DNA from 2 places in the Paenibacillus sp. BIC5C1 genome. Region 1 is predicted to be linked to the other one. Evidence: riboswitches for the same ligand, from Rfam matches in the RefSeq annotation. Region 1 holds a riboswitch; the other holds the start of a gene.

Region 1 (3,846 bases):
GACTTATGTTCTGGTTAAGATGTGCAGGATGGAATAAAAAGAGACAGTCGTTTATTCGACATGAAGGGAGAAATAAAGCATGATGTTGTTCGACACACATACACACTTGGATGCACCACAATTCGACGAGGACCGCGAGGAAATGATTCAGCGTGCTGTGGATGCAGGCGTTGGTCGCATGATTAACGTGGGCTTTAACCGGGAGACCATTCCATCCACGATGAAGCTGGCTGAAACCTATGATTTTATATATGCTGCGGTAGGATGGCACCCAGTGGATGCAATCACGATGCAGGAGGGTGATCTGGAATGGATTGCATCTTTATGCAAGCATGAAAAAGTGGTAGCCATTGGTGAAATTGGTCTAGACTATTACTGGGACACTTCACCGAAAGAGGTTCAGCATCGCGTATTACGACAACAAATTGGTCTGGCCCGCGAGTTGAATATGCCGATTGTCATTCACAACCGGGATGCGCATGAGGATATTGTAAAGATTCTGCGTGAAGAGAAAGCAGGAGAAGTAGGCGGTGTCATGCATTCCTTCTCTGGCAGTTGGGAAACGGCGAAAATGTGTCTGGATTTGGGCTTTCATCTTTCTTTCGGGGGACCAATCACGTTCAAAAATGCGAAGCAGCCCAAAGAGGTACTTGAGAAGGTTCCTATGGACCGATTTTTCATCGAAACGGATGCTCCTTATTTGACACCGCACCCTTATCGTGGAAAACGAAATGAGACAGCGCATGTACGTCTGGTTGCAGAAGCAGCTGCGGAAATTAAAGGCATTTCGGTAGAGGAAATTGCAGCAATAACGACCAAAAATGCCATGGAACGATTTGGGATTCGTTAAAAGATCGAGCAAAACGGGTGAAAAAGTGAGTTAGGCGGAGTTAATTTGCTTTTTGATTCAAATAAATCAAGAATATTACAATATTTTAACCAAATATTTAGAAAAACGTACTTGAACAACGCTTTACAACATGCATCGAAACAGGATATCATCTTTTCAGTGAATTGTTGTGCGGAAAATTGGACAGATGTTCGGGGGATGAACAAAGGGACACTTTCCGATGAAACAACATTACTTTCATGAATCAGTCTCGCTGAGTCTCCGTTAACGGAGAGCGGGGGAACCAATAGGGCTTAAACATCGGTGATTGCAGCCGATGCGCAACATGCGCTGACCCAAAAGCAGCGTATGAATCTGCGAAGCCGTATTTGATTTCTTCTTTGGGTCTCGGGGTGAATTCAAGGGCGTCCGCCATGAGCGGATGACCGGAGATAGGGCGGCTCTCTTTCGCCCGAACCCGACAGCTAACCTCGCAAGCGGAAAAAGAGAGGCAACCTCGTGCATGAATTTCCGATATTCAGAATCATTCGGAAGCCACGAAAGAGTTCCTCTTAAACTCTTTCTTTGGCTTTTTTGTTTTTGAATAAAAGAAATACTGTCATCATACGGTAAGTATTCAGGAGGATGACATCATGTTGCGAAGATTGATTCATGGTGCAGAACCGGATTATGTTGGTCCGATCTGTGTTCTGTAGAAAATTTGGTATAGTCGCGTCAAAGACATCATGCATTACTTTAGACGGCGAGGCTATGAAGGAGGACGGAGAAGTGGGCACATTCCAACCAGAAGAGACCCATGAGTCACGATCATCCAGTAAGTCTTTCGCGTTGCGGTGGAAGCATGAGAACATGCGTCAAATGGCATTGATCGCGATTTTCTCAATTGCGCTTACAATCATGATCTTGTTAGTCGTTTACGGTCAGGCCGGGAAACAAATTTCACTGGTTATTGATGGCAAAGCTCAAGTGGTAGAGACTCGTACAGGAATGCTTCAGGAAATGCTGGAGGAGCAGTCAATCACAGTCAGCCCTCACGATCAGGTATCCATGCCTTTGAATGGGGCGATCACAGATGGAGACCGCATCGTTATTGAGCGGGCCGTTCCAGTTAATATTACGGCAGACGGAGACACCAAGACTCTGTATACAACCGATTCATCGGTAAAAGATGCGATTAAAAAATCAGGTATTCAGATTGCAAGTGAAGACAAAGTTTATCCGGCGCTTGGAACCACTATTGAAGCGGATATGAAAATTCGTGTTGTGCGGGTAACAAAGCGTACGGTGGAAGTGGAACAGCCGATTGCTTATAAAGTGATCAAGACGGCTGACCCTAGCCTGTACAAAGGTGACAATCGTGTCATTGTGAGCGGTAAAGAAGGCACGCTTGTACAACATATTGAAAAGGTGTTCCAGGATGGAGAATTGGTCTCCAAAAAAATGGTGGGTAAATCGGTCGCAACGAATCGCGTTGATAAAGTGATTGCCGTTGGTACCAAAGCCAAACCTGTTGTGAAAGAGCCAGTGATTCAGACGGTATCGGCGCAGACTTCCACGACAAAAACAGCAACAACTACGAACTCGAAGAAAACCGCTGCCTCGGGCAGTAAAGTAATTACCGTTTCAGGCAGTTCTTTTAAATATTCTAAAGTATTAAAAAATGTATCCATGACGGCATACTCTTCTGAAGAGCCCGGTATCGGCACAAAAACGGCATCAGGTACTCGGGTAACCGAGGGACGTACCATTGCAGTGGATCCCAAAGTCATTCCAATTGGCTGGTGGGTGTATATCGAGGGCCTTGGCTTCCGTCGTGCGGAAGACACAGGTGGTGCCATTAAAGGCAACAAAATTGATGTGTATTATGATAGTGTGAAGCATGCCCTGAACTTCGGACGGAAGAAAGGCAAGACGGTATATGTGATTGGTCCGGTGAAGCCGGAAGCGAACTAAAATCGTTTTACTTTGAAATGGGAATGCTATAAAATATAAGCATGAATGAATCATGCGGAATATGCGGCGGGGGGGTCTGAATTCAGTCTCCCCCGCCGTTTGGCAGAGAAGAGGATATTCCTCTTCTTTTTGCGTTAGAAAGGAAGAAATGGAACATGATAAAAGAAGTGATCGTGGTTGAAGGTCGTGACGATACCGTAGCCATTCGGCGTGCGGTTCAGGCAGATACGATCGAGACTGGTGGGTCTGCTATCAACCAGCGCATTCTAAAGCGGATTGCACTTGCTCAAGAGAGACGTGGTGTGATCGTACTGACAGATCCGGATCATGCTGGAGAACGTATTCGTAAAATCATCGCCAATAAAGTACCTGGCTGCAAACATGCTTTCATTCCAGAGGCAGATGCTACGCGCAAAGGCGACATCGGAGTGGAGAACGCCTCACCGGAGGCGATTCGTCATGCACTGGCACGTGTACACACGTCATATGAAGGCGCACCAAGTCTGATCGATTGGGAGGATCTGATTGCGGCGGGACTGATTGTGCATCCACAGGCTGCTGCACGTCGTATGGAGATGGGCAATCTGCTGGGTATAGGTTACTGCAACGGCAAACAGTTCCACAAACGGTTGAGTGTATTCCAGATTACCCGGGAAGAATTCTCCGAAGCATTATCGCAAATTGAACGTGAAGGATTGTGAGCGTATGAAAGGCATGGAAGAAACCGTAGAGATTGCAACACCCAAACGAACCAAAGAAATTATTCAAAGACACGGATTTTCATTCAAGAAGAGCCTGGGTCAGAACTTTCTGATCGATCAAAATATATTAAACAAAATTGTAAATGCAGCTGATCTGGACGAGTCCAAGGGGGCACTTGAGATCGGACCAGGTATTGGCGCACTCACAGAACGTCTGGCTCGTGTAGCTGGTCCTGTAACGGCTGTAGAGATTGATCAGAGATTGATCCCGATTCTGGGTGAAGTGATGCAGCCTTATCCGAACGTACGTGTGCATCACGGGGATGTGCTGAAGCTGGATCT
Region 2 (3,846 bases), 1.5 Mb from region 1:
GTGATGCCCCATAATCTGTATCTGCACTCTTCCATCGTGCAGACACGTCAGATTGAACAGACACCTCAGGGCAAAAAAGAAGCGATCCGGTATTCCACCATGGATTCAACCATTGCTTTAACGCTGGCCCTTTTCATCAATGCTGCTATTCTGATTGTGTCTGCTGCCGTGTTCCATAGTGCAGGTATGACTCAGGTCGCGGAAATTACGGATGCTTACCACCTGTTGACACCTCTGCTGGGTACTACCATCGCCAGCATCCTCTTCGGTGTAGCCCTGCTGGCTTCCGGCCAGAACTCTACACTCACCGGCACGTTGTCCGGACAGATTGTAATGGAAGGCTTCCTGAACATTCGTATCCCAGCATGGCTTCGTCGACTGGTTACACGTCTGATTGCAATCATTCCGGCAGTTATCGTAACAGCCATTGCCGGAGAGCACGGAACAGAGGAACTGCTGATTCTGAGCCAGGTTGTGCTGTCTTTACAGCTACCCTTTGCCGTCATTCCACTGGTGATGTTTACGAGTGACAAAAAAAGCATGGGGGCTTTTGCCAACAAGCTGTGGCTCAAAATCATCTCCTGGATCATTGCTGGAGTTATCGTTGTCCTGAATGTGTATCTGATTATCCAGACCATTCTGTTATTCTAGTTTAAACGGAACTACACGGAATTTTGTCTAACTCAAAAAGGCTGATCAACTCAAGTAACGTCTACCTTGAGATGATCAGCCTTTTATATGTTTGAGCAGCCACCTGATCCATACCTATTAGATCTTACATACTGCTCTTATTTAGTTATCTGAACTTTGAGTTACCATTAACAATGGAAGGAGTTCCTCCAGCGATTCAACAGTCCAGTCTGGACGCTCTGCATCTGCAAGCTCCGGCTGGAACCTGCCATAACCCTGCAAAATCCGGATCGTGTGCATACCCAGCTTCTTAGCCGGAATAATATCATTATCAATCCTGTCGCCGATCATGACCGCTTCCTCGGGTTTACATCCAGCCTGTTTCAATGCTACAGCATACAATTCAGGATCAGGCTTGGACACTCCTTCTTCAGCCGAACAGGCCAGCACATCCACATACTTGCGCAAGCCGTAGCTATCCAGCCGATTTTCCGTCCCTGGGCTCTGATTGGCAATGATACCAATCTTATAGTGCTGCGACAACGTCTGGAGAACAGCGTCGGCTGACGCGAAGGGGCGCTCAAGCTCTTTGCGGAACTTCAGCTTCTCCTGTATCTGTTCCCGGTGCCCCTCGTCGCTGATAAGGGTACGAATAGCCAATTTCATCGGCCATTGCTCGTAATTTCGGTAGGAGGCGGCAAATATATCTCGCACCGTCTGCATCTCCACCTGATAACCAAGCGCACAAGCTTCACGAACGAATTGACCGATAATATCATCTACCGGCTCCCATTCGTCCACGAGCGTATCCCCCACATCAAAGAATAACCATTGTATTCCACGTACATCCGGCACGCCTATTCCTCCTCGTTAGCCACAGGAAATTTCCCTATTTCCCAAACCATAAAAAAGAAGACCCACCATCATGCATGAGTCTCCTCAAGATTCCATTTATTTATGATTTCAATTATAACAGGCAGCTGACACTGGATCAATCACAGGAATAGTACTAACCACTAGCCATTAAGCAGAAACCCAACTTCCCCATTCAAGGAATATACAATACGGTCTGCGCCCATTCCCCGATAGATCCCTTTGGGATGGCTTTGTTCCGTAATGACACACAAGGACTTGGACGTCCAGGAGCGGCAAATCTGCAAATATCGACAGGTCAGGTTTAGGCTATTTTCAAAAATAAAAACATTGCCGACACTGCCTTGCGGCAAAAACCATTTCTGAGCTGCAGCCGTGTTCATGCGAATAACATGCTCCACACCGATTCTCCGGAGCCTGCGCTCTTCCCCTGCACTGTTGGTCAGAACGGCAAACGGCATTTTTTTGTACATCAGCAATTTGATAAATTTACGTCCTGCTTCATTTGGAGCAGTCACTAAGATCATCTCTTTATCCATCATTCGTTCCTCCCTTGGCGTGAAAAGACAACAAAAAAGAAGCGTGGGGGACCAAGGCCTCCCGGACGCTTCTTCAATAATCCATAGCAAAAAGACACTATGAACCAGCGTACGGCTTGTTGCCTCTCCCTTTAACGCTTACGAGGTTAGCTGACGGATTCGGGCGCGAGAGTCGCCCTATTTCCGGCTGTCACCGGAAAATTCACCCCATGGATGCCTACTGTCCTGGACAGTTCATCCTGTTGGTTCCCCCGTTTCCCACCCATGAATGAATGGAAACTCAGCGATTAAAACATCGTTCTTTTATAATCATTAATCAGAGCGATATTATCGTTTGTTTCGTTTTTCATGTAAAATTTAATTTAAATTGGAATTACGATATGAATCATACACCCGTGCCATATTGGTGTAAAGTCTGCGCAGATCACCGAATCGACGGATTTTTGCCATTTCCCATCAATAATAGCGCTTACAACGACTCTATTCTCTACCCATCTCATCAAAGCTCTCTAATTCTCTCTTTAGCGAAAATTAGGCATTAAATCAGTCACAGATCATACACGACAGGTTCAAATTGAGTTAAAAAAGCAATATTAATTTTGCAATATTTAATTGCAATCAATATAATAGAAGAAAGAAGAATATGAAATGGAGGCGATTTTCATGTCAGTCTACGACTACAAAGTAAACACCCTTCGCGGTCAGGAAGTTGAAATGTCCAACTATCGTGACAAAGTACTGCTTATCGTGAATACAGCAAGCCAATGCGGCCTCACACCTCAATTTAAAGGTCTGCAAGAGCTTCAGGACAAGTTCAAAGACTCCCCATTTGAAGTTCTTGGTTTTCCAAGCAACCAGTTTGCACAGGAAAAAGGCTCCTCTGATGATATTGCCGAGTTCTGTCAGATGAACTATGGTGTCAGCTTCCCGATGTTCGAGAAAATCGATGTGAATGGTTCAAGCGCTCACCCTCTATTCCAACACCTTACCAAAGAAGCACCGGGCGTACTCGGCTCCAAAGCCATCAAATGGAACTTTACCAAATTTCTTGTGGACCAGAACGGACGTGTTCTGAAACGGTATGCTCCCAAAACAACACCTGATAAAATTGAAGCGGACATCAAAGAATTGCTTAAATAACAAGTGAAGGCCATCCGACCCCGGCAGACAGAATGAGCATGCATTCAGGGGAAACGGGTGACCTTTTTTTTGTCTGGACTCATCTTGATTGTAAAAAAACACAAAAAAAGAAGCTCCCCATACGGGAAGCTTCTTCCTAATCATTCTTATGATGCGGTCGAGAGGACTCGAACCTCCACGGGTATACACCCACTACCCCCTCAAGATAGCGTGTCTGCCATTCCACCACGACCGCATGTCGTAAATAATCGGCAACAGAATTGATTATACCCGGTTCATGTTTAAAAGTAAAGTATTTTTATTAAAATCATTTTAACTGCATTTTTCCTTCCATAAATCGTATAATCTCGTCATTTTCTCCTACGAAGTGCATATGATTAAATTTGATCTCCTTTGTATATCCAATTAGGCTGATCACTCTACTTAATTTGTATTGCCATCCTTTACATCTCCTCAGCATAACATAACTAATTAAGTTATATAAAATAACATTAAATAGATTTAATATTTAAAAAACAAGAATATGTTGACAAAAAGCGGATATTTATGTGAATATATATATCATATAATTCGGATTTACAAACATAAAGCGAACTAAAAAGGAGTATAAATGTTATTTAACATAACATTTAACGAACGTAGGAGGCGAAAGATTGTGAACCGT

The links. A riboswitch is a leader RNA that binds a small molecule or an ion and turns the genes downstream of it on or off. The one in region 1 is predicted to bind cyclic di-AMP.
Region 2: it holds a riboswitch for cyclic di-AMP, as region 1 does, so the genes downstream of both, RS891_RS07065 (HAD family hydrolase) here and RS891_RS00150 (resuscitation-promoting factor) in region 1, are expected to answer to the same signal.

Annotation. Positions count from the first base shown of each region.
Region 1 is NZ_CP135922.1:31,752-35,597, forward strand. Features, by position in the region: gene RS891_RS00145 (TatD family hydrolase) at 80-850, shown strand; cyclic di-AMP (ydaO/yuaA leader) riboswitch at 1,092-1,345, shown strand; gene RS891_RS00150 (resuscitation-promoting factor) at 1,619-2,803, shown strand; gene rnmV (ribonuclease M5) at 2,959-3,504, shown strand; gene rsmA (16S rRNA (adenine(1518)-N(6)/adenine(1519)-N(6))-dimethyltransferase RsmA) at 3,509-3,846, shown strand, end outside.
Region 2 is NZ_CP135922.1:1,572,350-1,576,195, reverse strand. Features, by position in the region: gene RS891_RS07075 (Nramp family divalent metal transporter) at 1-651, shown strand, start outside; gene RS891_RS07070 (HAD family hydrolase) at 793-1,485, opposite strand; gene RS891_RS07065 (HAD family hydrolase) at 1,647-2,045, opposite strand; cyclic di-AMP (ydaO/yuaA leader) riboswitch at 2,163-2,338, opposite strand; gene RS891_RS07060 (glutathione peroxidase) at 2,706-3,182, shown strand; partial or broken gene RS891_RS31650 (hypothetical protein) at 3,158-3,226, opposite strand; tRNA gene RS891_RS07055 (tRNA-Leu) at 3,335-3,417, opposite strand; gene RS891_RS07050 (urease accessory protein UreF) at 3,793-3,846, shown strand, end outside.